DNA from 2 places in the Solibacillus sp. FSL W7-1472 genome. Region 2 is predicted to be linked to the other one. Evidence: a T-box and tRNA genes for the amino acid it is inferred to sense, from the RefSeq annotation. Region 2 holds a T-box; the other holds one or more tRNA genes.
What was found. The T-box of region 2 lies ahead of cysS (cysteine--tRNA ligase). A T-box ahead of a tRNA ligase gene usually reads a tRNA of that ligase, here a tRNA-Cys.

Region 1: it has a tRNA-Cys gene. The T-box ahead of cysS (cysteine--tRNA ligase) is inferred to sense a tRNA for this amino acid. The anticodon was not compared.

The regions. Positions count from the first base shown of each region.
Region 1 covers NZ_CP150208.1:3,351,661-3,366,486, reverse strand. Annotated here, with positions in the region: rRNA gene MKY07_RS16895 (16S ribosomal RNA) at 1-105, shown strand, start outside; rRNA gene MKY07_RS16890 (23S ribosomal RNA) at 423-3,351, shown strand; rRNA gene rrf (5S ribosomal RNA) at 3,472-3,587, shown strand; tRNA gene MKY07_RS16880 (tRNA-Asn) at 3,602-3,677, shown strand; tRNA gene MKY07_RS16875 (tRNA-Ser) at 3,687-3,778, shown strand; tRNA gene MKY07_RS16870 (tRNA-Glu) at 3,796-3,870, shown strand; tRNA gene MKY07_RS16865 (tRNA-Val) at 3,898-3,973, shown strand; tRNA gene MKY07_RS16860 (tRNA-Met) at 3,992-4,066, shown strand; tRNA gene MKY07_RS16855 (tRNA-Asp) at 4,070-4,145, shown strand; tRNA gene MKY07_RS16850 (tRNA-Phe) at 4,168-4,243, shown strand; tRNA gene MKY07_RS16845 (tRNA-Thr) at 4,251-4,326, shown strand; tRNA gene MKY07_RS16840 (tRNA-Tyr) at 4,333-4,416, shown strand; tRNA gene MKY07_RS16835 (tRNA-Trp) at 4,427-4,500, shown strand; tRNA gene MKY07_RS16830 (tRNA-His) at 4,533-4,608, shown strand; tRNA gene MKY07_RS16825 (tRNA-His) at 4,648-4,723, shown strand; tRNA gene MKY07_RS16820 (tRNA-Gln) at 4,747-4,821, shown strand; tRNA gene MKY07_RS16815 (tRNA-Gly) at 4,834-4,908, shown strand; tRNA gene MKY07_RS16810 (tRNA-Cys) at 4,914-4,987, shown strand; tRNA gene MKY07_RS16805 (tRNA-Leu) at 5,032-5,112, shown strand; gene nagB (glucosamine-6-phosphate deaminase) at 5,525-6,256, shown strand; gene MKY07_RS16795 (DMT family transporter) at 6,287-7,165, opposite strand; gene MKY07_RS16790 (LD-carboxypeptidase) at 7,293-8,204, shown strand; gene MKY07_RS16785 (hypothetical protein) at 8,439-8,948, opposite strand; gene MKY07_RS16780 (phenylalanine--tRNA ligase beta subunit-related protein) at 8,962-9,651, opposite strand; gene queG (tRNA epoxyqueuosine(34) reductase QueG) at 9,751-10,884, shown strand; gene trmL (tRNA (uridine(34)/cytosine(34)/5-carboxymethylaminomethyluridine(34)-2'-O)-methyltransferase TrmL) at 10,901-11,374, shown strand; gene MKY07_RS16765 (sporulation protein) at 11,413-12,180, opposite strand; gene MKY07_RS16760 (VOC family protein) at 12,289-13,176, opposite strand; gene MKY07_RS16755 (hypothetical protein) at 13,545-13,721, shown strand; gene MKY07_RS16750 (long-chain fatty acid--CoA ligase) at 13,947-14,826, opposite strand, start outside.
Region 2 covers NZ_CP150208.1:3,843,264-3,858,089, forward strand. Annotated here, with positions in the region: gene rplK (50S ribosomal protein L11) at 1-17, opposite strand, end outside; gene nusG (transcription termination/antitermination protein NusG) at 198-737, opposite strand; gene secE (preprotein translocase subunit SecE) at 917-1,102, opposite strand; gene rpmG (50S ribosomal protein L33) at 1,143-1,289, opposite strand; gene sigH (RNA polymerase sporulation sigma factor SigH) at 1,367-1,990, opposite strand; gene MKY07_RS19275 (NYN domain-containing protein) at 2,085-2,597, opposite strand; gene rlmB (23S rRNA (guanosine(2251)-2'-O)-methyltransferase RlmB) at 2,602-3,465, opposite strand; gene MKY07_RS19285 (Mini-ribonuclease 3) at 3,468-3,881, opposite strand; gene cysS (cysteine--tRNA ligase) at 3,882-5,285, opposite strand; T-box leader at 5,379-5,600, opposite strand; gene gltX (glutamate--tRNA ligase) at 5,701-7,161, opposite strand; gene ispF (2-C-methyl-D-erythritol 2,4-cyclodiphosphate synthase) at 7,368-7,844, opposite strand; gene ispD (2-C-methyl-D-erythritol 4-phosphate cytidylyltransferase) at 7,966-8,646, opposite strand; gene MKY07_RS19310 (PIN/TRAM domain-containing protein) at 8,660-9,739, opposite strand; gene MKY07_RS19315 (GPR1/FUN34/YaaH family transporter) at 10,025-10,672, shown strand; gene radA (DNA repair protein RadA) at 10,742-12,115, opposite strand; gene MKY07_RS19325 (ATP-dependent Clp protease ATP-binding subunit) at 12,356-14,800, opposite strand; gene MKY07_RS19330 (protein arginine kinase) at 14,797-14,826, opposite strand, start outside.

The DNA.
Region 1 (14,826 bases), 490 kb from region 2:
GTGAGGTAACCTTTATGGAGCCAGCCGCCGAAGGTGGGATAGATGATTGGGGTGAAGTCGTAACAAGGTAGCCGTATCGGAAGGTGCGGCTGGATCACCTCCTTTCTAAGGATTTTTCGGAATCATTCCTTCGGGGAATGAAACATTAACGTTTGCTGTTCAGTTTTGAAGGTTCATTCTTAAATGAATGAAATACTTCAAACCTTGCTCCTGACGCTTGCGCTTACGTCGCAAAGCTGCATGAAGCAAAATCAGTGAAGCTTCTCACGATGTGATTGAAGTCAGCTGCTTCGTTCTTTGAAAACTGGATAAAACGACATTGAAAGCAATAAATCAAATTTCTATTTTATAGATTTTTAAACAAGTCAAGCAATTGACGTGTAAACTTAAATCTTAGATCTCTGATCTAAGTGTTAACTTTTGGTTAAGTTAATAAGGGCGCACGGTGGATGCCTTGGCACTAGGAGTCGATGAAGGACGGCACTAACACCGATATGCCTCGGGGAGCTGTAAGTAAGCTTTGATCCGGGGATTTCCGAATGGGGGAACCCACTATCTTTAATCGGATAGTATCTTCACGTGAATTCATAGCGTGTTGAAGACAGACGCAGGGAACTGAAACATCTAAGTACCTGCAGGAACAGAAAGAAAATTCGATTCCCTGAGTAGCGGCGAGCGAAACGGGAAGAGCCCAAACCAAAGAGCTTGCTCTTTGGGGTTGTAGGACACTCTATACGGAGTTACAAAAGAATGAATTAGACGAAGCGACTTGGAAAGGTCCGCGAAACAAGGTAAAAGCCCTGTAGTCAAAAGTTCATTCCCTCCAGAGTGGATCCTGAGTACGGCGGAACACGTGAAATTCCGTCGGAATCCGGGAGGACCATCTCCCAAGGCTAAATACTACCTAGTGACCGATAGTGAACCAGTACCGTGAGGGAAAGGTGAAAAGCACCCCGGAAGGGGAGTGAAATAGACCCTGAAACCGTGTGCCTACAAGTAGTTAGAGCCCGTTAATGGGTGATAGCGTGCCTTTTGTAGAATGAACCGGCGAGTTACGATTACGTGCGAGGTTAAGTTGAGAAGACGGAGCCGCAGCGAAAGCGAGTCTGAATAGGGCGAATTAGTACGTGGTCGTAGACCCGAAACCAGGTGATCTACCCATGTCCAGGGTGAAGGTGAGGTAACACTCACTGGAGGCCCGAACCCACGCACGTTGAAAAGTGCGGGGATGAGGTGTGGGTAGCGGAGAAATTCCAATCGAACCTGGAGATAGCTGGTTCTCTCCGAAATAGCTTTAGGGCTAGCCTCGTGATTGAGAATACCGGAGGTAGAGCACTGTTTGGACTAGGGGGGCATCTCGCTTTACCGAATTCAGACAAACTCCGAATGCCGGATATTTATACACGGGAGTCAGACTGCGAGTGATAAGATCCGTAGTCAAGAGGGAAACAGCCCAGACCACCAGCTAAGGTCCCCAAGTAATCGTTAAGTGGAAAAGGATGTGGCGTTGCTTAGACAACCAGGATGTTGGCTTAGAAGCAGCCATCATTTAAAGAGTGCGTAATAGCTCACTGGTCGAGTGACGCTGCGCCGAAAATGTATCGGGGCTAAACGATTCACCGAAGCTGTGGATGCATACTTTGAGTATGCGTGGTAGGAGAGCGTTCTAACAGCGTTGAAGTCAGACCGGAAGGACTGGTGGAGCGGTTAGAAGTGAGAATGCCGGTATGAGTAGCGAAACATGGGTGAGAATCCCATGCACCGTATGACTAAGGTTTCCTGAGGAAGGCTCGTCCGCTCAGGGTTAGTCGGGACCTAAGCCGAGGCCGATAGGCGTAGGCGATGGACAACAGGTTGATATTCCTGTACCACCTCCTCACCGTTTGAGAAATGGGGGGACGCAGTAGGATAGGGTAAGCACGCCGTTGGTTGCGCGTGTTCAAGCAGTAAGGCGTGTATGTAGGCAAATCCGCATACTTTAACGTTGAGCTGTGATGACGAGCTCGTATGAGCGAAGTTCCTGATTTCACACTGCCAAGAAAAGCCTCTATCGAGGTGAGAGGTGCCCGTACCGCAAACCGACACAGGTAGTCGAGGAGAGAATCCTAAGGTGTGCGAGAGAACTCTCGTTAAGGAACTCGGCAAAATGACCCCGTAACTTCGGGAGAAGGGGTGCTTCTTTGGGTGCATAGCCTAGAGAAGCCGCAGTGAATAGGCCCAGGCGACTGTTTAGCAAAAACACAGGTCTCTGCAAAACCGTAAGGTGACGTATAGGGGCTGACGCCTGCCCGGTGCTGGAAGGTTAAGAGGAGCGGTTAGCGCAAGCGAAGCTGTGAATTGAAGCCCCAGTAAACGGCGGCCGTAACTATAACGGTCCTAAGGTAGCGAAATTCCTTGTCGGGTAAGTTCCGACCCGCACGAAAGGCGTAACGATCTGGGCACTGTCTCAACGAGAGACTCGGTGAAATTATAGTACCTGTGAAGATGCAGGTTACCCGCGACAGGACGGAAAGACCCCGTGGAGCTTTACTGTAGCCTGATATTGAATTTTGGTACAACTTGTACAGGATAGGTAGGAGCCAGAGATCTCGGAGCGCCAGCTTCGAAGGAGGCGTCGGTGGGATACTACCCTGGTTGTATTGAACTTCTAACCCATGCCCCTTAGCGGGGTAGGAGACAGTGTCAGGCGGACAGTTTGACTGGGGCGGTCGCCTCCTAAAGAGTAACGGAGGCGCCCAAAGGTTCCCTCAGAATGGTTGGAAATCATTCGTAGAGTGTAAAGGCATAAGGGAGCTTGACTGCGAGACCTACAAGTCGAGCAGGGTCGAAAGACGGGCTTAGTGATCCGGTGGTTCCGCATGGAAGGGCCATCGCTCAACGGATAAAAGCTACCCCGGGGATAACAGGCTTATCTCCCCCAAGAGTCCACATCGACGGGGAGGTTTGGCACCTCGATGTCGGCTCATCGCATCCTGGGGCTGTAGTCGGTCCCAAGGGTTGGGCTGTTCGCCCATTAAAGCGGTACGCGAGCTGGGTTCAGAACGTCGTGAGACAGTTCGGTCCCTATCCGTCGTGGGCGTAGGAAATTTGAGAGGAGCTGTCCTTAGTACGAGAGGACCGGGATGGACATACCGCTGGTGTACCAGTTGTCTTGCCAAAGGCATCGCTGGGTAGCTATGTATGGACGGGATAAGTGCTGAAAGCATCTAAGCATGAAGCCCCCCTCAAGATGAGATTTCCCATTACGCAAGTAAGTAAGACCCCTGAAAGACGATCAGGTAGATAGGTTCGAGGTGGAAGTGCGGTGACGCATGCAGCTGACGAATACTAATCGGTCGAGGACTTAACCACATTTTATTGCTCAATTCAATGAAACGTTTATCCAGTTTTGAAAGAATGAAAAATTATTATATAAATACTTGACAAATAAGAAAAGTATGATATAATAAATAATGTCTTTCGATTAAATAGTCTAGTGATGATGGCAAAGAGGTCACACCCGTTCCCATACCGAACACGGAAGTTAAGCTCTTTAGCGCCGATGGTAGTTGGGGGATTCCCCCTGTGAGAGTAGGACGTCGCTAGGCTGTTATAGAATTATTCCGAAGTAGCTCAGTTGGTAGAGCATCCGGCTGTTAACCGGCAGGTCGCAGGTTCGAGTCCTGCCTTCGGAGCCATTAAATCTTGGAGAGTTGTCCGAGTGGCCGAAGGAGCACGATTGGAAATCGTGTATGCGGGTAACCCTGCATCAAGGGTTCAAATCCCTTACTCTCCGCCAGGCTTAATTTATAAAGAGGCCCGTTGGTCAAGTGGTTAAGACACCGCCCTTTCACGGCGGTAACACGGGTTCGAATCCCGTACGGGTCACCAAAAGATACATAAGTAGTATCCAGCATTGGAGGATTAGCTCAGCTGGGAGAGCACCTGCCTTACAAGCAGGGGGTCGGCGGTTCGAGCCCGTCATCCTCCACCATTAAACAAATAGTATTATCGCGGGGTGGAGCAGTGGTAGCTCGTCGGGCTCATAACCCGAAGGTCGCAGGTTCAAGTCCTGCCCCCGCAACCAAATGGTCCCGTGGTGTAGCGGTTAACATGCCTGCCTGTCACGCAGGAGATCGCCGGTTCGATCCCGGTCGGGACCGCCATTTTTTAAAAAAATTAATTTGTGGGTTTGTAGCTCAGTTGGTAGAGCATTAGATTGAAGCTCTAAGTGTCGGCGGTTCGATTCCGTCCAAACCCACCATATTTTTGCCGGTGTAGCTCAGTTGGTAGAGCAACTGACTTGTAATCAGTAGGTCGAGGGTTCGACTCCTTTCGCCGGCACCATTACCTGGAGGGGTAGCGAAGTGGCTAAACGCGGCGGACTGTAAATCCGCTCCTTAGGGTTCGGCGGTTCGAATCCGTCCCCCTCCACCATCCTTTTGATAGGGGCATAGTTTAAAGGTAGAACTACGGTCTCCAAAACCGTCAGTGTGGGTTCGATTCCTACTGCCCCTGCCAAATAACTTAAAAATACTTAAAATAATATAGTGGCGGTTGTGGCGAAGTGGTTAACGCACCTGATTGTGGTTCAGGCATTCGTGGGTTCGATTCCCATCAGTCGCCCCATTTTTATTTAGGTTTAAGTGTTAAAATTATAATATAGTGGCGGTTGTGGCGAAGTGGTTAACGCACCTGATTGTGGTTCAGGCATTCGTGGGTTCGATTCCCATCAGTCGCCCCATTCTATATCATAATTTAAATATTTGGGGTATAGCCAAGCGGTAAGGCAACGGATTTTGATTCCGTCATGCCCTGGTTCGAATCCAGGTACCCCAGCCATTTTTTTATTTTGCGGAAGTAGTTCAGTGGTAGAACACCACCTTGCCAAGGTGGGGGTCGCGAGTTCGAACCTCGTCTTCCGCTCCAAATATGGCGGCATAGCCAAGTGGTAAGGCACAGGTCTGCAACACCTTTATCACCGGTTCAAATCCGGTTGCCGCCTCCATATTTTATTTAATCGGAGAAACCGATTTTTTTTTACCTTATTTTGCCGAGTTGGTGGAATGGCAGACACGACGGACTCAAAATCCGTTGCCGCGAGGCGTGTGGGTTCAAGTCCCACACTCGGTATCTGAAAAAAAGACTTCACAGTTCATACTGTGAGGTCTTTTTTTATTTTTATAATCGATATATAAAGTCCCATAATCTTTTTAAAGAGCATAGAATAGATTATAGAATCCGACTTCAACAGTGGTATTTATAAGTGAAATTAGGAAAGAATAGATTCATCGATTCTTTTATATGATAATGAGAAAAATAAAGTCTGCGTACGGAATATTGGGAAATTAGTATGGGAGAATATCATATTATATACAAAGGAAATTAGTATGTTTTCCAGAAAATCCTGCACGTTTTTTCTGGCGTATTAAAATTATTTACTATAAAATTAACATAGTGATGTTAGGAATGAATTTTAAAAAAACGCATTTTATTTAAGTGATATAAATTATGGAATATAGCGAGGAAGTAGGGAATTAAACAAATGAATGTAGCAACAAATTTTAAGTGGATTGAAGCGGCAAACTATGGTGAGTTGAGTAAAATTGCTGCAACAATTTTTATAGATCAATTAAAAAAGGATAGTTCAACGGTATTTGGAATGGCTACAGGAGGTACCCCGGAAGGCTTTTATAAAAAGCTTGTAGCTGCGTATAAGGCAGGCGAAGTATCTTTTAAACAAGCCAAGTCTTTCAACTTGGATGAATATATCGGTATTAATCCGGCAAATGAAGCGAGCTACCATTATTATATGGACTATAACCTGTTTAATCATATCGATATGAAACGGGAAAATATTTATTTACCAGCTGGTAATAAGTCGAATTTAGAAAAAGCTGCCGCTGAATATGATGCATTGATTAATGCGGCGGGAAATATTGATATACAGCTTTTAGGAATTGGTGTAAATGGACATATCGGTTTTAATGAACCTGGAACTCCTTTTGATTTAGGTACAAATATTGTAGAGCTTGCACAGTCTACACGTGAAGCGAATCAAGTCTATTTTGATTCTATTGATGATGTGCCGACACATGCCATTACAATGGGGATCAAAACAATTTTAAGTTCTAAAAAGATTGTATTATTAATTTCAGGTGCATCAAAACAGGAGGCATTTGAACGTTTACGCAGCGGTGTCGTAACAGAAGATTTCCCTGCGAGCGCACTGCACAACCATCCAGATGTGACGGTTATTTATACAGATGTAAAATAAGGTAAAGGAGTGCATACATTGTGCACTCCTTTATTTGATCGATGAAATAAATACTCCTGTAATTACCGCAATGCCTCCGATTACTTGAGCGATGAGGAGTTGCTCATTTAAAAACAGTACAGCAAAGATTGTGGCAAATAGAGGAATAAAGTTTAAATAGATTCCTGCTTTGTTTGCTCCTAATGAGACAACGCCATTGTTCCAGCTTAAAAAGGCAACTATCGAAGCAATGATCCCTACATAAAAAATCGCCCCAATTGTCGAAGCGTTCCATACGATTGCTTGTGATGTTGTTAGTAGTTCATATACTGCGAACGGCAGTAACATAATAGCTCCGATTGCAATCGTCACTAAAAACGTAGAATAACCCGGCAGCTTACCTGCGTACTTTTTAATGAGTAATGAATAGAAACTCCAGCACACTACCGCAATCAAAACGATCAAGTCCCCTTTGTTGAATGAAAATGAAAGCAGGCTTTGTAATGAGCCTCCGGATATAATAAAGAGCACTCCGGCTAAAGAAAGCAGTGTGCCGATCATTTGGAACTTCGTTAACCGTTCTTTTAAAAAGATAAAGCTCAGTATGTATATAATAATCGGTGTTGATGAATTCATTAAAGATGCATTAATGGATGTTGTATCATGCAAGCCGATGTAGACGAGTGTATTGAATGCGGCAACTCCTGTTATTGCTAAAATGATGACAGCACCCCAATGCTGTTTCAGCGCAGGCCATTCTTTTTTCGTCCGGTTGTAAGCGATTGGGAAAAATACGAGAAAGGCAACAATCCAACGTAAAAAGGCAAGTGTAATCGGAGGAATATCTCCTGAAACAGCTCGTCCAATTACAAAGTTGCCGCCCCACAATAAAGTAGCCAAAATGAGCAGTAGCTGTGGTGGAAATTTCATTATTGAGCATCTCCTTATATTGGAAATTGATTTTATCTATTATAGGGACAACCACATGGAATTTGCAATGCGCTTTACATAAAACGCTATGATACAATAACGACAGAAGCAAAAGGAGGTCATTAGCATGAAAATTCGACCAGCAAGGTTACAGCATGGCGATACAGTAGGATTAGTTAATTTAAGTAGTCCGCTTAATATAGAATCAGTAGGGGATAAATTAGCGTTTTTAGAGGAATTAGGTTTAAAGTATAAGCTTGGTAATACGGTACAGGCATACGAAGGCTATTTGGCAGGTTCCGACGAGGAGCGGATTAAAGACTTCCACCAAATGATTGTTGATCCGGAAGTGAAGGCAGTCTTTTTAGTGAAGGGCGGCTACGGAATCTCAAGAATCATCGATAAGATAAGCTATCCATTAATCGAGGACAATCCGAAAATAATTTGGGGCTTTTCCGATGTGACGACTTTACATACACAAGTAAACGAGTTTGCAAATTTAGTGACATTCCATGGTCCGATGCTGTCTAGTCCAAAAGGGGAACTGGACCCTCTTTCTAAAAAAATGTTCCAGCAGCTATTCCAGCCGATTGAAATTCAGTATACAGAAAGCATTTCACCTCTTACGACAATTATACCGGGAGCTGTACGCGGCGAATTGACAGGCGGAAATTTAAACCGTATTGTCAGCACACTTGGAACTAAATTTGAAATTGATGTGCGCAATAAAATTTTACTACTTGAAGATTTAGGTGAAACAATCGAGCAAATTGATTTAATGCTGAATCAGCTTCGTCTTTCAAGAAAGCTGGAGCTTGCAGCAGGCTTTGTAATAGCAGACTTTAATATGCCGGATGATACATACAGCTATGAAGATGTGCTGAAGGTAATAGAAGGATATTTGAAGCCGTTTAACAAACCGGCAGTAGCAGGGTTCAAAATTGGTCATTGCGAGCCTAATATTGCGATTCCATTAGGTGTGGACGTATTATTAGATGCAGATGATAAGACATTAAGCATTTTACCGGGTGTAGAGTAGGATTCAGATGAGATAAAAAGCAAAGACACCTTTTCACGTGTAAGTGAGCAGGTGTCTTTTAATAACGGGCGAGCAAAAATACTCAATTACGATTGTGTTAGCTTTTACTATAGTTGGTTATGTGTGAAAGGTAACAGTGTAAACGGTAAAGGGTCATCGGTTTGACCATTAGTTGGGGATGCCGAAGCAAAAATCGCCCGTTATTACCTAGTTTGGAGTCTCACCGCCCTAGGTTTAGAAATAGTTGCTGTCATCAAATTCAATTTCAACTTGATAGTTTTTGGCATTAATTAAATTGGAAAGGCGATGTGCTTCCTTTTCAAGCTCATTTGCACGGTTTCGGTATGTCATTGGATCATACAATGCTACACGGTAAAGTATGGCATCACCGGAATTATGGTAGAAAGCCTCTTTTTCCTCAGAACCAAGGTTTTTGCAAAATTGTGCTTCTGCACGTAATTGACTCGCAAGTTCAATCGCCTCTACAATAGGCATTTCCTCATCTTTAAACACAATAGTATTGTCGATATTAGCCCGGTAGATCAGGGCATCAAGTTTACGTGAATCATAACGAAGCTCTTTTAACTCGGCTTCAAGCATTTCGAGTGTATAATCAGGTGTTTTCGGCTGTTCGCCTTTTTCAATGATAGCATGTGTTAATGAATGTACTTGTATTGTTCGTTCCTGGATTCTTTTCGTAATGATACTTTTTAGTTTTACTGCCTCAGCTAAGTTAATAGTCAAACGATTTCACTCCTTAAATATGAACTTTTGGATTTTCCTTTGAAAGAATATGTACTTCATATTCGCCACCGCTAATTTGTGTAAACATGTTTCCTGCACTGCCTAGTAGTTCAGCAGCTTCCTTTCCACTGAGGGAAGGGCGTAAATAAAAGATTTGCAGCGCATTTGTCGTAGCTTCTGTCACTGCCGTTCTTTTTGAATCAACAAAGGGGCTGCCGAATGGACCGATTGCATCCTTGGTATGGATGATGTTATCCAATGAATTAAAGCGTCCATTAATTCCTTCATAGCCTGTCGATGCATTGCCGACATTGATTTCCACATTACCATCAATACTTTCTGCATCATAAATGCCAACAGGTATTTCGTATTGCAGGGAGAAGAAGTTATTTAGATCAACAGCCGAATGGAACGGTGCTAAATATTGCTGTTTGGCGATACGGCGCATTAAGCTTTCCGCAGAGTGACGGTACCGGTTCGGGTCCCCGCCAAAAGCCTTCCAAAGCTGGCGCCACTCTTTAATACCAGGACGTTCTGTCACAGGTGTTTCCTGTAATTCCAAATATAGATTTTCCTGATAAAGTTGTGTGCGACCTTTAATCATTTGAGGAGATTCTTCGACGATAATTTTGCTATAATGGATAAGGCCAATTTTTAATTGCTCATTGACAGAAAAAAGAGCTTCATTTATTGAAATATTCATGAGAACACCTACTTACATTGTTTTTAATGGGAGAAATACTAAAATATGTAATACGGAATAAGTTTATAATTATTGTATCATTTGAAAGGAGTATGTGAAATGAAAGTTCATCAACTTCAAGAAGATTTAGTGAAATACGCAGCATCTATTGGTGTTGATAAAATCGGATTTACGACCGCTGCTCCGTTTCATGAATTGAAAAACCGTCTGCGTCGTCAGCAACAATTAGCATACCAATCAGGCTTTGAAGAAGCAAATATAGAGCTGCGTACAGAGCCTTTAAAATTATTAGATGAAGCAGAAAGTATTATTGCGATCGCGATTGCCTATCCTTCACGCATGCAAGATGCCCCGCAGGGAAAAAAAGGGGAGCGCCGCGGTATTTTTTGCCGTGCTTCATGGGGGATTGACTATCATACAGCTGTTCGTGAACGTCTGCAGCTCATTGAAGCATGGCTGCATGAACGTGTGCCAAATGTAAAGGTGAAATCGATGGTCGATACTGGGGAACTAGTAGATCGTGCAGTTGCAGAACGGGCAGGTATCGGCTGGAGCGCCAAAAATTGTTCGATCATAACACCGGAGTTTGGTTCGTACGTCTATTTAGGCGAGATCATCACAAATATCCCGTTTGCCCCTGACACACCGATGGAGGATGAATGCGGAGACTGTACATTATGTATTGATGTTTGTCCAACTGGAGCGATCGTTGCGCCTGGGCAGCTGAATTCACAGCGGTGCATTGCCTTTTTAACTCAAACGAAAGGATTTTTACCGGATGAGTTTCGGGCAAAAATCGGAAACCGTTTGTATGGCTGTGATACATGTCAGACAGTGTGCCCGAAAAATAAAGGAAAGCTGAACTGGATCCATGATGAATTCACTCCCGATCCTGAAATCGCAAAACCTTTACTACAGCCTCTTTTATCGATTTCCAATAAGGAATTTAAGGCAAAGTTTGGTCATGTATCCGGCTCATGGCGCGGCAAAAAGCCGATTCAGCGCAATGCCATTTTAGCGCTGGCCCACTTTAAAGAAGAAGCGGCGATGCCTGATTTAGTTCAAGTACTGCAAAAAGATGAGCGTCCTGTATTAAGAGGGACCGCTGCATGGGCAATCGGAAAAATCGGAACGGATGGGGCAGTGGAGATTTTAATAGCTGCAAAAAAAACAGAGCAGGATGAAGAAGTGCTGGCGGAGATTGATAAAGGGCTAGCAATGTTAAATCATTAAGAGAGAAGGATCAGAAGTGCCAAACCATATCGTATTATATCAACCAGAAATCCCGGCAAACACAGGCAACATTGCCCGTACTTGTGCTGGAACGAATACATCATTACATTTGATCCGTCCATTGGGCTTTTCAACAGATGACAAAATGCTGAAGCGTGCTGGATTGGATTATTGGGAACACGTGAATGTCGTTTACCATGATTCTTTAGAAGATTTTATCGAGTACAGTAAAGATGGCGATGTATATTTAATTGAGACATATAGTGATGAGCCGTTTACGACACATGATTTCAGCAATTCAGAGCGTGACCTTTACTTTATGTTCGGAAGAGAAACGACTGGCTTGCCAAAGGAGTTTGCAAAAGAACGTGCCGATATGTGCCTGCGCATCCCGCAAAGTGACCATATCCGCTCACTGAATTTATCAAATACAGCGGCAATTGTGATTTACGAAGTACTAAGACAACAAAACTATCCAGGTTTAAAATAAAACAAGGCAAGAAGCGACTGATGCTTCTTGCCTTTTGATTATTTCATCTTCGTTTTAATTACTTGCTCAAGCTTTGCCTGAATATTGTCGTGTTCGGATAATGTGAGACGGATGAAGCTCTCATCCATATCGAGCGCTTCGGATAAAAATCCTCCAAGCCCGCGGGCACGTCGGTCTACTTGCACTAAAATTTCGACTGAGTTTGATGATTGATGTAAAAAGACAACTTCAAGTTCGTCTAGATACCGGCGATACGTGTTGTTTGTCGGTGTAAACTCAAATTCCTGTACAATCGGTGTTTGGCGGCGTAAATAAGAAGGGGCTTGTTCGTTATCTACTTTACGCAACCGGAAGCCCATGTTTTGAATGGCAGTTAACACACTGTTCGCAAGACGAGTCGGCTGAATCTCGATAAAGTCTTTATCTTTAGGATCGACCGCATTTTTAATATCTAAGCCTGTTTGAATCCATACACGCGAGTTGCCGGTCGTTACCGGAACAACAGGGGGCAGAGAGAATGAAAATGGAATTTGGCGTTTTTCGTCTGCCTGAATTGTGAATGGCTCATTTAATTTGTATTTGTGAAGCACCGCTTCATCTTTAATCTTTTTATCATCGATTTCGCGGATAAAGTTTGTATGAAGTGTTAGATAGATTGCATCAATTTGCTGTTCCGTGCTACCACCGATGATTTCTACAACACCTGAAATATTTTCATTCAACGTGTAAGTTGATTTGTGCAATTTCGTATCAACTTTTGCAGCTCCTATACCAACACTTGCTAAAACTTTATTAAATAGTGACAAATGAATTCCTCCGTTTATTGTAATTAATTATGTATACGTAGGATAGAAAAGAAAGTTTCAAAAAGAGCCCGAAAAATTTTTCGGGCTCTTGCTTTAGGTTAACGGTAATTATTCACCGTCTAATGTAAATACGATACGTAAACCGTTTGGATCTACTGTTGAGAATAACTGGGTACCACCGTGTGCTGGTGCTTCTGCAAAGTTTTCAATGATGAAGCCGTTAGTTGTCAGGTTTTGTTTTACTTCTTCAGCATACTTCGCATCTTTTAACACGACTGTAAAGGATTTTAAACCTACCATATCGTTTGTTGGAGCATGGCCGTTGTTGCTGTTCCAAGTATTTAAGCCGAAATGGTGATGATATTTACCTGTTGATACGAACAGCGCCTGTGCACCGTAACGAGTCACGACATTATAATCCAATACATTTGTATAAAACTGCTCCGATTTGTCCAAGTTTACTACGGATAAGTGTACATGCCCCATAACAGTGTCAGCAGGCAAGCCGTTCCAGTTGCCGTCTGCAGCTGCTAAAATCGGCTGGAAATTCAGCTGTTCTGTCACCATATGGACTTGTTCGTCCTGATTCCAGGTCCATTCCGATTCATGACGGTCGATATAAATTTCGATACCATTTCCATCCGGATCGTTTAAGTAAAGTGCTTCTGAAACATCATGATCTGCAGCACCGATTCGAACATTCAGATTAACAAAATGCTGTACGATGTTTCCTAAGTCCTTGCGAGAGGGTAATAGTAATGCTAAGTGGTATAAACCTGCAAAGCCTTGTTTAAGTGGCTGAGCATTTTGTACTTCGACTAGTGATACTAAGCTTGTTTGTCCGTCTGCTGTCAAGTATGCTTCCGTTTCTGTTTGCTGTAATACTTTAAAGCCGATAACTGTTGTGTAGTATTCGATCGAACGTACTAAGTCAGAAACTTTTAATTGAACATGAGCAGGATAAAGATTTGGTTTTTTATGAAAATGTGTAGCCATAATATATGATCTCCCTTAATGGTTATTTTTTATAATCAACTTACTTTATGTAACTAATATAAAATATGCAACAATAAAAGTCAAATGAAAAAGACAACCGCTAATTAACGATTGTCCTTTACTGGAAAGCTAGTGGAATTATCTTTCTTTTGAGAATGGTTTGCTATCATAGCCAGCTGTGAAAATAGCGATTAAAAATGATATGCTGACACCAAGAATTAAAAGTAATTTCATGGAAGAATCCTCCTCATGTTTTAATTATCTCTTTTTTCAGTATAGCATAAATTATTTGAATGAATACTTTATTTATGACAGAAATCAGTCAAAATTGGAAAAAAATAATACTAAATTAATTTGGAGGGATTTATATGAAAAGAGAAGAAATCGTTAATGGAAATATGGCTAATACGATGGATGAGCTGAAAATTCTCGGGAAGCAAATGGAGAACTTGCGAGACGGCGGACAATTGGAAGAAGCGGAACGCATTTCAGATCCGCAGCAGTTTGATGATGAAGAGGATGAACAGCAGGAAGAGGGAAAATAAAAAAGTTAGTTTGGACATAATCCAAAGACGCCACTTTTCTCAAAGAAAAGTGGCGTCTTTTTGCTATGCATAATCCCGTAGGAAGCTTGCTTGTAGCGAAAGGCGTAGCCGTCAGCTAATGTTTTCACAGTGCGAAAGGTGAAACCGTCAGCACGAACACTCGCCCTTCATTTCAATCAATTTTATAAAATATCCGTTTCTTACTAAGTTTTTTTACTTTTTAAGTTAAATTTGAACCTCGTAGTCTTTTAATTGTTCTCGCAACGTTGCTTTTAGAAATTTGCCGACAGAAGTTTTTGGGATTTCGTTTAAAAATACAACATCATCCGGAAGCCACCACTTTGCAAACTCCAGTTCAATTGACTCGATGAGCTCCTCTTTAGATGCCGTTGCACCTTCTTTTAAAACGACACATGCCAATGGGCGCTCCTGCCACTTTGGATGGGGGACCGCAATTACGGCTGCTTCGAATACAGCAGGATGTGACATGAGGGCATTTTCAAGATCAACGGACGAAATCCATTCACCGCCCGATTTAATAAGGTCCTTTGTGCGGTCGGTAATTTTGATATAGCCTTCTTTTGTATATACCGCAATGTCACCTGTATAAAGCCAGCCATCTCGGAATGCTTCTTTTGTCCGCTCATCATTATAATATTCTGAGGCAATCCATGGACCGCGGACACGTAGTTCACCCATTGTTTTGCCATCCCATGGAACCGGACCGTTTTCGTTCACGACCTCTGTTTCAATTAGCGAAACCGTCAATCCTTGGGATACACGAATGTTTAACTGTTCATCATCTGTATAGTCGTTCATCTCACTTATAAGATGCGACATACTTACAAGCGGTGAAGTTTCCGTCATACCGTAAGCGTTGATATACGGAACACCGAGTTTTTCATTGTAAGCTTGAATTAAACCTTTCGGGGAAGCGGAACCACCAGAAATGATTAAACGGACAGAAGAGAGATCTCGTGGCTGTTTTTCCTGTTCAGAAAGTGCACCAAGCCAAATCGTTGGAACTCCAGCTGTAATCGTTACTTTCTCTTGTTCAATCAGATCCAAAACTAAGCCAGGTGTCATCATCGGTCCCGGTAAAATA
Region 2 (14,826 bases):
ATAACTTTTTTAGCCACGAGACACACCTCCTTAAGTCCGTGATGTGGTAATTGGGTTACCCCTCCCACTCAAATATCTGTTCGTCAGCTAACTTGCCGATAACATTAAAACTAATTATAATCACACGCCCAAAACTTGGACAGTCTGACCTTTGAAATGATAACACTTTTAAATTGCTTAATCAAGTATAAATAATTCTATATTTTTTGAACTTGGTTAAAGTCTAGCTCCATTACTGTTTCGCGACCAAACATATCAACAAGAACTTTTAATTTTGCTTTGTCGACATCTACTTCTTCTACGCGACCTTGGAAATGTGCAAATGGTCCTTCTAGAACTTCTACAACTTCACCAACAGAAATCTCAACTTCACCTAATAAGGATTCGTTCATACCCATTTGTGCAAGCAGACGTTCCGCTTCTTCCGGTAATAAAGGAGTTGGTTTTACACCGCCGCCCGAAGAACCGATAAATCCTGTCACACCAGGTGTATTACGAACGACATACCAAGCGTCATCTGTCATAATCAATTCTACTAAAACGTAACCTGGGAAGATTTTACGCATTACCGCTTTTTTCTTGCCGTCTTCTTTTACATCGATTTCTTCATGCTCAGCTACGATTACACGGAAAATTTTATCTTGCATTCCCATCGTTTCCACGCGTTTTTCAAGATTTGCTTTTACTCGGTTTTCATAACCGGAATACGTATGAACTACATACCAATTTTTCTCCATATAGGTAGGACTAAATCGTCCGTCCCTCCTTTACATTATGTGTGTAGGGTATATATTTCCCTGATCACAAAACTTCAATAATCTATTTCTTTAAATTAAGCTGTCAGCATTTTTTAACAAATGAAAAAACCCGTTATATGGCATGGACGGGCTATTTCGAAATATTAACATGATATAGCTTACAGAGACAAGAACCAACGGAATAATTCTGAGATTCCTAAATCTATTGCTGTAAAGAATAACGCCATTACGATAACTGTAGAAACTACTACTACCGTATACTTCGTTAACTCTTTACTTTTCGGCCAACTTGTTTTGCGCATTTCTGAGCCGACTTCTTGTAAAAAGTTTGTTACTTTACTCATCTTTGCCTAACCTCCGAACAACGAATTAATCTATTTTCATTTATAACGTTTGTTTATGCATTGTATGCTCATTACAGTGAGAGCAAAATTTCTTCAGTTCTAAACGCTCGCTTGCCCCTTCTTTTTTCGGGACACTGTAGTTTCTTGAACCACATTTTTCACAACTTAAAACGACTTTCTTTGCCATGTTTATCACCTTTTCGGCAGTTTGTCCTTTAAAGACTAACACCTAAATTTCCCACTGTCAATAAAGGCTCATGGTGTTTAAGTCATTTCTTTTAGTTCAAGATGACGCTCCAATTTGCGCTTCACCCGCTGTAATGCATTATCAATGGATTTTACATGTCGATCCAATTCTTCAGAAATTTCATTATAGGATTGTCCTTCCAAATAACGAACCAACACCTGCTGTTCGAGTTCGCTTAATACTTCACCCATCTTCTCTTCCAAATAAAGATAATCTTCGCGATTAATCATCAAATACTCAGGATCGTCCGAAATAGGACTCGTAATAATATCCATCAGTGTGCGCTCTGATTCTTCATCGTAAATTGGCTTATCTAAAGAAACATATGAATTTAGCGGAATATGCTTTTGTCTAGTAGCTGTTTTAATTGCCGTAATAATTTGCCGTGTAATGCAAAGTTCTGCAAAGGCACGGAATGACGCAAGCTTGTCCTCTTTAAAATCCCGAATCGCTTTATATAAGCCAATCATTCCTTCTTGAATTATATCTTCTTTGTCCGCACCAATTAAAAAATACGACCGCGCTTTCGCCTTAACAAACAATCGGTATTTTGAAATTAAAAAATCTAACGCATCTGTATTGCCTAGATGCACTTGTTCTACAAGCTCTTCATCTGTCAAATGTTCAAAACGTAGTACCATTTGTAACTTCTCACTTTTAAGCAATGAAAATCACCTCAGTTACGCTAGAATAATTAGGAATAGTATAACTTAATTGGAAATAACGGGCAATCTATTACTTGAGCCCTCTTCTCCATTTTTCAAACTGTAGTTCCACTTCTTTTGATAGCTTGATTCTTGAGGCCGGTTTTTCGTCGGTCGATTCTTTTACTTTGGATGAAATTTTAGATTGAATAATTTGCATTTCAATTTCAAGCTCACGTGCCGATTTTCTTAATGCACCATGACCAAATACAACATTTTGTTCAGTCATATCGGATGTTGCGACGTGTATTTGGATTTTTCGCCCTTTTAATTCGTTCGATAATTTTTCAATGCGCTCGTCCGCTGTTTCGTTTTTACGTGTATAAAGCACTTCCACGGCATGCTGAATATAAAGTTGTTCAGTGCCCGGAACAAGATGCGCGTCAAATACAACAATAACACGCCAGCCTGTATGCGCTTTATACTCCGCCATTCGTTCAATTAACCGATCACGCGCATCTTCGAAGTGAGGCTCGCGTAACGGACGAAGCTCACTCCATGCACCGATCATGTTATAGCCGTCTACTAGCAATATGTTCTGCATGACCTCATCCGTTAGCTTCTTGTCGTTTGCGGTACACTTCATACATAAGTAATGCCGCTGCTACGGAAGCATTCAATGATGTTACATGACCAACCATCGGTAAGTGATATAAGAAGTCACATTTATCTTTTAAAAGACGGCTCATTCCCTTACCTTCACTACCAATAATTAATGCAAGCGGTAATGTTGCATCCATTTTACGATAATCTGCCGAACCTTTTGCATCTGTTCCGGCAATCCATACACCGCGGTCTTTTAGCTCATCCACCGTTTGGGCCAAATTGGTCACACGCACAACAGGCACATGCTCGATAGCACCTGTTGAAGCTTTAGCAACAACTGCTGTTAAACCGACTGCGCGACGCTTCGGAATAATGATACCATGTGCACCGATCGCATCTGCTGTACGCATAATCGAACCTAAGTTATGCGGATCTTCCAACTCGTCCAGTATTAAAAAGAACGGGTCTTCGCTTTTTGCCTTCGCTGCGGCAAATAGATCGTCCAATTCTGCATAGTCATATGCCGCGACTGATGCCACGATTCCCTGATGGTTTTCTGCAAGTTTATCGACTTTTTGCTTTGGTACAAACTGTACGAGGACACCTTGTTCTTTCGCTAAGTCCATTAGCTCCTGCACACCTGTTTTCTTAACGCCTTCAGCAATCCATAACTTATTTATTTCTCGGCCTGCGCGAAGTGCCTCAAGTACCGGATTTTTTCCTGCAATCATTTCTCCTGATAGTTCTTCCTGGGCAGATTGCGGCTTTTCTTGTTGCTTTTTCTCCTGAGTTTTAAAAGTATCTGCTTTTTTATCGCGACCTTTAAAATCTTTTGGTTTACGATTTTGCTGTCTTTTCTCTGCCATAGTTACACTCCTTTTGCCTGTTCGACAATTTCGATTGCGTAATCGATTATTTCATTTGCGCGATGATGTTCTTTGCTAAGGAATAAGAAGCCTAAAACCGCTTCAAATCCTGAACTATTACGATATGTGCGTACATCTGTGTTTTTCGGAACAGATCCTGATTTGGCATTGCGTCCCCTACGGAAAACAGCTTGCTCTTCTTCTGTTAAGTAATTTTCTTCGATCATACGATGTACAATATTGGACTGGGACTTGGCCGAAACATATTTTGTCGCCTCTTTATGCAATGTGTTAGGCTTTGCGCGGCCCGACAATATTAAATGTTCCCGAATTCTTTGTTCCAGCACGGCGTCGCCCATATAAGCGAGCGCCAGTGCATTTAGTTGTATGACATCATGTGGTGTTAAATTTTGCATTTACTGTCCTCGTTTCCAGCGTGTACCTTGACGAGTGTCTTCAAGCACAATATCCATGCCCAGCAGTTGGTCACGGATTTCATCTGAACGAGCGAAATCACGGTTTTTGCGGGCTTGATTACGTTCCTCGATTAATGCCTCAATTTCTTCATCGAGTAAGCCAGCTTCTACTTTTATATGAATACCTAGTACATTTCCAATTGTATCAAACATCGTTAAAATTGCCTGCAATACTTCTTTATCCGTATTTGCTTCGTTTAAATACACATTGGCAATATGGGAAAGTTCAAATAGCGCCGAAACCGCATTTGCTGTATTAAAGTCATCATTCATCGCGTTTTCGAAATCAACTTTAATCTGACCAATTTTTTCAAGCCATTGCTCACTGTTATCCCCTAAACTTGCAGAAGATGTGAGACGGTGCTCCACATTCGTATAAGATGTACGTATACGGTCTAAACCATTTTTCGCTGCTTCCACTAAATCCTGAGCGAAGTTGATCGGATTACGGTAATGAACAGACAGCATAAAGAAACGCAACACTTGCGGGTCAATTTGCTGGCGGATATCATTCACTAATATAAAGTTGCCCAGTGATTTTGACATTTTTTCATTATCAATATTAATATAGCCGTTATGCATCCAATAACGCGCGAATGTTTTATCATTATGCGCTTCAGATTGGGCAATTTCGTTTTCATGGTGAGGGAATGTTAAATCCTGTCCGCCTGCGTGAATATCGATTGTATCACCTAAATGCTCACGTGCCATTACAGAACACTCAATATGCCATCCTGGACGTCCTTCTCCCCATGGTGATGCCCACTTAATTTCGCCTGCTTTCGCCGCTTTCCATAATGCGAAATCCAACGGGTCTTCCTTTTTCTCGCCGGCTTCAATACGTGCTCCTACTTTTAAATCATCGATAGATTGGTGACTTAACTTACCGTAGCCATTGAATTTACGCGTACGATAATAAACATCGCCTTGGGATTCATATGCGTAGCCTTTGTCGATCAGCACTTTTATGAACTCGATAATATCATCCATATGCTCTGTTACACGTGGATGGGCATCCGCCTTTTGGCATCCAAGCGCCGTAATATCTTCAAAGTAAGCAGCGATAAAGCGATCTGTTAAGACAGAAGTTTCTTCACCTAATTCATTTGCTGCTTTAATAATTTTGTCATCCACATCGGTAAAGTTCGAAACGAATTTCACCTCATAGCCTGCATACTGTAAATAGCGACGTACTGTATCATAGACGATTACCGGACGGGAATTCCCAATATGAATGTAATTGTATACAGTCGGTCCGCATACATACATTTTTACTTTGCCTTCCTCCAACGGAATAAATGGTTCTTTTTGTCTTGTCAACGAATTGAAGATTTGAATCGTCATATTGCCTCTCCTTTTTCATATTGCTCTTTTCGGTGTGTATTGGGTTAATTTGCCATTCAAATGAAAAAAGCGTCTCCATCACCTAAAGAAGGTGACAGAGACGCTAGATGCGCGGTTCCACTCTGGTTGAAAAAGTAGCCATACTTTTTCCGCTTAAAGTCCTGTAACGTGGACAAATCGATTTAACCTACTTCAAATTCAGTTAAATACTCAAAGGTGCATTTCAGCTTTGCCTTAACCTGGATCACTTTCAGCCGGTGGTGATCCTCTCTAATAAGGGGTGCGCAGCGTACTTCTCCTTCTCAACGTGCTATCACTTATAGAATTATATTCATTTTACATCTATTTTCAGAAAAATCAATCATTTTATCCATTCTAGAGAACTGTTAAGTAAGCTCCCTATTTACAAAATGAATTACTTTGCAAATTTTTCAACACGGGCAATTGTTTTTTCCTTGCCGATTAAAGCAATGGCATTCGGTAATTCCGGACCATGTGTTTGACCAGTCGTCACAACACGGATTGGCATAAACAGATTTTTACCTTTTACACCCGTTTCTTTTTGTACAGCTTTAATCGCTGCTTTAATTGAAGCGGCATCAAAAGTTTCTAAAGCTTCTAATTGAGTTTTAAATGAAGCCATAACAGCCGGCACAGTTTCACCCGCTAACACTTCATTTGCTTCTTCATCATATGCAATTTCTTCTGTGAAAAATTGGCTCGATAATTCTACGATTTCTGCACCGAAGCTCATTTGCTCATGGTAAAGCGCGATTAAATCAGAAGCCCATGCATGTTGCTCTTCTGACAGCTCTTCTGGAAGTAAGCCCGCTTTTTGCAAGTGTGGCAATGCTAAAGCAACTACCTCTTCATGAGACATTTTTTTAATATATTGGTTGTTCATCCATGTTAGTTTTGTTTTATCAAACATAGATGGTGATTTTGATAAGCGTTTTTCATCAAACAGCTTTACAAATTCGTCATGCGAGAAGATTTCCTCTTCTCCTTCCGGTGACCAGCCAAGCAATGCAAAGAAGTTAAACATCGCTTCCGGTAAGTAACCAAGGTCCTTGTATTGTGTAACGAACTGGATGATTGATTCATCACGTTTCGATAATTTCTTGCGCTCTTCATTTACGATTAATGTCATATGACCATATTGCGGATATTCCCATCCGAATGCGTCAAAAATCATCATTTGTTTTGGTGTGTTTGATAAATGCTCTTCCCCACGGAATACATGTGTAATTTCCATGAAGTGGTCATCCAGTACTACCGCATAATTGTATGTTGGAATACCGTTTGCTTTTACAAGTACCCAGTCGCCGATATCTTTTGATTCGAACGATACTTCGCCGCGAACTAAATCAGTGAACTGATACGTAACATTTTCCGGAACACGCATACGAATTGTGTGAGGGATACCAGCAGCCTCTTTTTCAGCAACTTCCTCGGCTGTTAAATGACGGCATTTTCCATCATATGCAGGTGCTGCAACACCTTGTGCTTTTTGTTTTTCGCGTGATGCTTCAAGCTCTTCTGAAGTACAGAAACATTTATACGCCTGTCCGTTTTCCAGCATTTTTTCTGCATGCTCTTTATAAATATCAAGACGTTCCATTTGACGGTAAGGTGCATATGGGCCACCGATATCAATCGATTCATCCGGTGTAATGCCTAACCAGCGTAAGTTATCAAGTTGAGAAGCTTCCCCGCCCTCTACATTACGCTCAATATCTGTATCTTCAATACGTACTACAAAAGTACCGTTGTGATGTTTTGCATATAAATAATTGAATAATGCTGTACGTGCGCCACCGATATGTAAGAATCCTGTTGGCGATGGTGCATAACGAACGCGAACTGTTTTCGTCATAATATTGCCTCCTAATTTTAGCGTCAAAACGCTCGACCTTTTCCGAATATAAAAAATTTACTTTTATATGGATATGAACGGACATTATATTGTCCAATATCGGCACAATAGATGTCTTTTAAACTTTAACCATTCTACCACTGTAAGTTATTAAATTAAAGTAGCGTGTGCCGATTTTTGACACACGCCCTCAATTTTATCGCACTTTATGCTTTTACTAAAAGAATCGTTGCCATTGCTGCAATTCCTTCTTCACGGCCCACAAAACCTAACTTCTCTGTTGTTGTCGCTTTTACATTAACTTGCGAAGGTTCGGCATTCAGTAGTTGTGCGATACGGTTTTGCATCTGTAAAATATATGGGGCCATTTTCGGACGCTGTGCCATAATCGTACAATCCACATTGCCTAATTTATATCCGCGCTCTTCAACCATCTTCCAGATGTGTTCAAGTAACTTCGCTGAATCTGCATCTTTCCACTCCGGATCTGTATCAGGGAAGTGACGGCCGATATCCCCTTCACCAATTGCACCTAATGCCGCGTCTGTTACTGTATGTAAAAGTACATCGGCATCTGAATGACCTACTAAACCGCGCTCATGTGGAATTGTAATACCACCTAAAATTAATGGACGTCCTTCTGCAAATTCGTGAACGTCAAACCCTTGTCCAATTCGAAACATATCGTTGCTAGCCTACAAAGTAAACTAGCCTTCACCTTCTTTCTGGTAATCTCATTATCATTAGTATAATCAACTTGTCCGAAAAAAGCCTCGCAAACCTATATTCTTTTCAAGGTATCTTCTATTTTCGTTGTTTTAAAATAGCTTCCCCAAAAATCAGATCTTCCTGCGTTGTCATTTTTACATTTTCATAACTGCATTCCACAATATGAATATCATGTCCTAAACGCTCCACGAGCATCGCTTCATCCGTTCCTAAAAAACCCACCTTTTCAGCTACATTCTCAGCTTCTGCCAGTAAATCATAACGGAACGCTTGTGGTGTTTGAACCATCCATAAAGACTCCCGGTCAACGGTTTCTTTAATAAGACCGTTATGGACGACCTTCATCGTATCTTTCGCACGAACTCCTGCAATAGCCGCTCCTTTTTCATAAGCGACTTTTGCAAGTTCGGTAATTTTCGGAATAGTAATAAAAGGTCTTGCAGCATCATGAACAAGGACAACATCCACTGCACTCATTTCTTTTATGCACGAATGCACTGAATGTTGGCGTTCTTCACCACCTGTCGGCAAGCCTTTTACTTTTGTAATATTATGTTTTTCGATGAGCGCCTGGATAAATGGCCGTTCCTCATCCTTTACGGCAAGCCAAATTCCTGTACAATTTTCATCACGTTCAAAAACAAGAAGTGTATGAACTAAAATCGGTTTATCCGCTAAGTTTAAAAATAATTTATTTTGCCCGGCACCCATGCGCTTTCCACTTCCTGCTGCCGGCAAAACGACTTCATAACGCAAAATGCTTCACATCCTAATCCTCTTTTGGCTTGGCGAAAATCATTCGCCCTGCTGATGTTTGAAGTACGCTCGTTACCGTCACTGTAATCGCCTGGCCAATATAGCTTCGGCCGCCTTCTACTACAATCATTGTACCGTCATCTAAATAGGCCACACCTTGATTGTGTTCTTTCCCGTCTTTAATGACTACGACTTGCATATCTTCACCCGGAATTACGACCGGTTTCACCGCATTTGCCAAATCATTAATATTCAATACTTGTACACGGTGCAGTTCACAGACCTTATTTAAGTTAAAATCATTCGTCAGTATTTGGGCACTCATGTTTTTGGCTAATCGAACCAACTTTAAATCCACTTCAGACACATCTTCAAAATCAACTTCCGTAATAAGTACCTTCGACGCACGTTCGTCCTGAAGCCTTTTTAAAATATCTAGACCCCTGCGACCACGCGTACGCTTCAATGTATCAGATGAATCCGCGATATGCTGTAGTTCCGTCAAAACAAACTGAGGTACAACTAAAACCCCTTCAACAAACCCTGTTGCTGAAATATCAGCAATACGGCCATCAATAATGACACTTGTATCAAGTAATTTATACTGCTCCTGATCTTGAACTTCCTTGACAGAACCGTCACTCTGACGCTTTTTCGTCGACTTCCCGGAAAAAATTTGCAACAGCTCATCCCGTTTACTAAAACCTAGCCGGAAACCAAGATAACCAAGAACAATGGATAAAATAGCAGGAACAACAGCGGTAATAACCGGAATGTTCATTTGATTGATCGCGACACCGACCAATGTTGCTACACATAATCCTACGATTAAACCGAGCGTACCAAATAATAAATCCGCTGCAGGCAATTTGAATAATACTTCCTCTAACCAAGTAATTAATTTTACAAAGTAATCAGATAATGCAAACGATAAAACGAATAACAAAGCAGCACCTATCGCAACACTGAAATATGGATTATTAAGCCAAGGATTGGATGATAAGTTCATGAATGCATATAATGGCGGTAAGAAAATGAGGCCTAATGCTCCACCGATAAATAAAAATGCTACTTGAATTATTTTCTTCAACATTTGTTTCACCTCCAAGTAATAATTATACATCTAAAGTTTCATTCATGCGAAGCCCAGGTACCAAAAGCAAGGGTAAATAAACAACAAACGCCAATTGAATTCCAATATTAGGATTTTACCCATTTTTTAAGATTATTCCCTATTTTTTTTAGTTAGATTTGCGCGATATTAATTCAATAATGACGTACTTCATTCTAAATTTCCGTTCCCTGTAGCTTAAACAAACTAATGAATATATTATATTAATATAATAGAAAATTTTAACATAGAAGAGGAGAATACGTTTTGAATACTGCAAAAGAAGTAAAAATTACTACTGCTGATCCGTCTGCAATCGGTCTATTCGGTTTGGCGATTGTAACATTTGTTGCTTCCACTCAAAAGTTAGGCTGGACAGAGGGCTTAGGTTTGGTTATTCCTTGGGCAATATTTTTAGGTGGTATTGCACAATTTTACGCATCTGTCTTAGACTCAAAACATAATAATACATTTGGTACGACTGCATTCGGCGCATACGGTTTATTCTGGATGGGTGTAGGTATGAGCTGGTTCGTTCAAGCCGGTGTATTTGGTGCAACATTACAGGCATCTGTTGATACATCTCAGCTCGGTGTTGTGTATTTAGGTTATTTAATCTTTACCCTATTTATGACGATTGGTGCAGCTGAAACAAATAAAGTTCTATTCGCGATCTTTGTAATGATCGACTTCTTATTTATTGGTCTGGCATTAAGTTCATTTGGCATTATGGAGCACGGTATGCATTTATTAGCAGCCTACTCTGAATTAATCATTGCTCTTTTATCACTTTACGGTGCAGGTGCTAATGTATTGAACAAGCATTTCGGCTTCAATTTCTTACCGATTGGAAAGCCTTTTGGTATTTTCACAAGAGAAGCATTTTTAAAGAAAGAAAAAACAGTAAAAGCATAATTTAAAGAGGCATGGAAATTTTTAACTTCCCGTGCCTCTTTCTTGTGCGGATTATTATGAATCCGTTCACTATAAATTTTGGAAAGATTCCCGCAGTGCATCACTGATTGTTTCAACACCGACGACTTGTATGTCCGGCGGGAATTCCCAGCCCCCAATATTAGAAGCTGGAATAAAGGCGCGTTTAAACCCTAACTTTGCCGCCTCCTGTACACGTTGCTCAATTCTGGAAACACGACGTACTTCACCCGTTAAGCCCACTTCACCGATAAAACAATCTGTCGGACGTACTGTCTGATCTTTAAAGCTTGATACAATACTTGTTAAGACAGCTAAATCAATCGCAGGCTCATCCAGTTTCACACCACCCGCAACTTTAATATACGCATCCTGTGCCTGAAGCATCATGCCCATACGTTTTTCCAATACCGCCATTAAAAGCTGAACACGGTTTTGGTCAACCCCGGTTGCCATACGCTTCGGATAATTGAAACTGGTTGGTGTAACAAGCGACTGTATTTCTACCAAAATTGGGCGTGTCCCTTCCATCGATGCAACAATTGTTGAACCAGGGGCACCTTGTGAACGTTCCTGTAAGAACAGCTCGGACGGATTCAATACTTCCTTTAATCCCCCATGGAGCATTTCAAAAATTGCAATTTCATTTGTAGAACCAAAACGGTTTTTCTGACTGCGTAAAATCCGGTGGTTATGGTGACGTTCCCCTTCAAAGTAAAGCACCGTATCTACCATATGTTCTAAAATACGCGGACCGGCAATCTGTCCTTCTTTTGTAACGTGACCAACAAGGAAAATAGCGATATTTTTTGTTTTTGCAATACGCATTAATTCTGCTGTACATTCACGTACTTGTGACACACTGCCCGGCGCACTAGTAACTTCCGGATGGTGCACCGTTTGAATCGAATCGACAATGACAAATTTCGGTTGGACTTCATCGATTGTTTGATTTAAAAATTCCAGATTCGTTTCCGAGTAAATATAAAGCTCTGGTGTATGGACACCTAAACGTTCAGCACGCAGCTTCGTCTGACGTACAGATTCTTCACCGGATATATATAAAACACGTTTCCCCTGATTAGAAAGAAGTGCAGATACTTGCAGTAGTAATGTCGATTTCCCGATACCCGGATCACCGCCTATCAGCACGAGTGAACCTGGTACAATACCGCCTCCGAGTACACGATTAAATTCATTCATTTCTGTAGCGATACGTGTTTCTTCTTGTACTTCCACATGGATAATAGGGGTTGCTTTTGTAGCCGTTGTAGAATGCTGGAACGCCCCGCGTGGCCCTTTTGAGATGACTTCGACTTCTTCATTCATCGTATTCCATTCGCCACAGCCAGGACAGCGCCCCATCCATTTTGCTGCTTCATAGCCACAGCTGCTGCACATAAATTTAGACTTCTTTTTTGCCATTTTGCTAGCTCCTTCGAATGTTTGTTCCTATAATTGTACACGAAACAAAATTGAATACCCACTAATCCGTCGCAAAATTCTTTTTCGGTTAGCTTCTCATACATATAACAATTCCTGTACATCCCGTTTAATTGCGTATGTGTAACCGGCGCGTTTCGCTTGTATATGCCACCAGTACCCAGCAACTTCAGTCTGCATAAAAAAGACGAGGCAGGAACTATCCCGACTCGTCTGGTTTTACTAATTTGTTGCTACTTTTTCTTGTGTACGTACGACAAACTCATCATTTACATAGTCAAGTACGACTGTTTGAGTCTTATCCAATGTACCTTTTAACAGTTCTTCGGATAAGCGGTCTTCCACATGTTTTTGTAATGCACGACGTAATGGACGCGCACCATATTGTGGATCATAACCTTCTTCTGAAATTTTCTCAAGCGCTGCATCTGTAAGCTGCAGTTCGATATCCTGCTCTTTTAGACGTTTCTTTAATGAATTCGCCATTAATGATACGATTTCTTTTAAGTGATCCTTCTCTAATGAATGGAATACGATCATTTCATCAATACGGTTTAAGAACTCTGGACGGAACGCCTTTTTCAGTTCTTCCAGCATTGTGCTCTTCATGTCTTTATCTTTCGATGCATTTAAACCGGCGCCGAAGCCAACATGTTTGCGGTATTTCAGTGCATCTGCCCCAACATTCGATGTCATAATGACAACTGTGTTACGGAAATCAACTACACGGCCTTTTGAGTCAGTTAAGCGGCCGTCTTCCAACACTTGTAATAAGATGTTGAATACATCCGGGTGCGCTTTTTCGATTTCATCCAGCAGTACAACTGAATATGGTTTACGACGAACTTTTTCTGTTAATTGACCGCCATCATCAAATCCTACATAGCCTGGAGGTGAACCGACTAAACGAGAAGTCGAATGTTTCTCCATATACTCGGACATATCTACACGGATCATTGCATCTTCATCACCGAACATTACTTCAGCAAGCGCTCGTGCAAGTTCCGTTTTACCGACACCAGTAGGTCCAAGGAAGATAAAGGAACCGATTGGACGTTTTGGATCTTTTAAGCCGGCACGGGCACGACGGATTGCACGGGAAATTGCTTCTACTGCTTCACCTTGACCAACTACGCGTTTGTGTAATTCTTCTTCAAGATTTAATAACTTCGCAGATTCAGCCTGAGCAATTTTCGAAACAGGAATTCCCGTCCACATCGCTACCACTTGTGCAATATCGTCTACATATACTGTAGATTCTTCTTTGCCTTGTTTTTCTTTCCACTCTTTTTTCAATTGTTCAAGCTCTTGTTTCAGCTTCTGCTCCGTATCACGCAATGCAGCAGCTTTTTCAAATTCCTGTCCTGAAACAGCAGCATTCTTTTCAGACTTAATGCCTTCCAGCTTATCTTCTAACTCTTTTAAATTAGGTGGAACAGTATAAGAGCGTAAGCGCACTTTTGAACCAGCCTCATCAATTAGGTCAATTGCTTTATCCGGTAAGAAACGATCCGAAATATAGCGATCTGATAATTTTGCTGCTGCTTCTACCGCTTCATCCGAAATTTTCACACGGTGATGTGCTTCATAACGGTCACGCAAGCCATTAATAATTTGGATTGTTTCTTCAACAGATGGCTCATCAACTTGGATCGGTTGGAAACGACGCTCTAATGCTGCGTCTTTTTCAATATATTTGCGGTACTCATCCAATGTAGTTGCGCCGATACATTGCAGTTCGCCTCGTGCCAATGATGGTTTTAAAATATTCGATGCATCAATCGCACCTTCTGCACCACCTGCACCGATTAATGTATGAAGCTCATCGATGAATAAAATAATATTGCCGGCCTGACGAATTTCATCCATCACCTTTTTAAGACGGTCTTCAAATTCCCCACGATATTTTGTACCTGCAACAACTGTTCCCATATCGAGCGTCATAACACGTTTATCGCGTAATGTTTCAGGTACTTCATTATTGATGATTTGCTGTGCCAATCCTTCTGCAATGGCCGTTTTACCTACACCCGGCTCCCCGATTAGTACCGGGTTGTTTTTTGTACGACGTGATAGTACTTCTACAACACGTGTAATTTCTTTAGAGCGGCCGATAACCGGATCAAGTGAACCTTCACGCGCCACCGCTGTTAAATCGCGGGCTAAACTATCAAGTGTTGGTGTATTTACTGTTTGCGTCATACTGGAATTACCGCTAGTGTTTGAGTCATTGTTGCCTAATAACAATAAAACTTGTTGGCGGGCTTTATTGATACTTACACCTGTATTCGCCAATACGCGGGCAGCAACGCCTTCACCTTCACGAATTAAAGCTAATAAAATATGCTCTGTTCCGACATATGCATGCCCTAATTTACGGGATTCATCCAATGAAAGTTCGATTACCTTTTTAGCACGTGGTGTGTAGTGAACGATAGGACCTACATCTTCTGTGCCTTTCCCAACAAGTTCCTCAATGCCGGTTTCGATCATTTGAGGGCTAATATTAATTGCTTCCAAAGCTTTAGCGGCAATTCCGCCACCTTCACGAATTAAGCCAAGTAAAATATGTTCTGTTCCGATTTCTTTATGCTTAAGACGAATTGCCTCTTCTTGAGCAAGTTGTAATACCTTTTGAGCACGTTGTGTGAATCGATTAAACATCATAGAAAATCCTCTCCTTTTTCCCCATT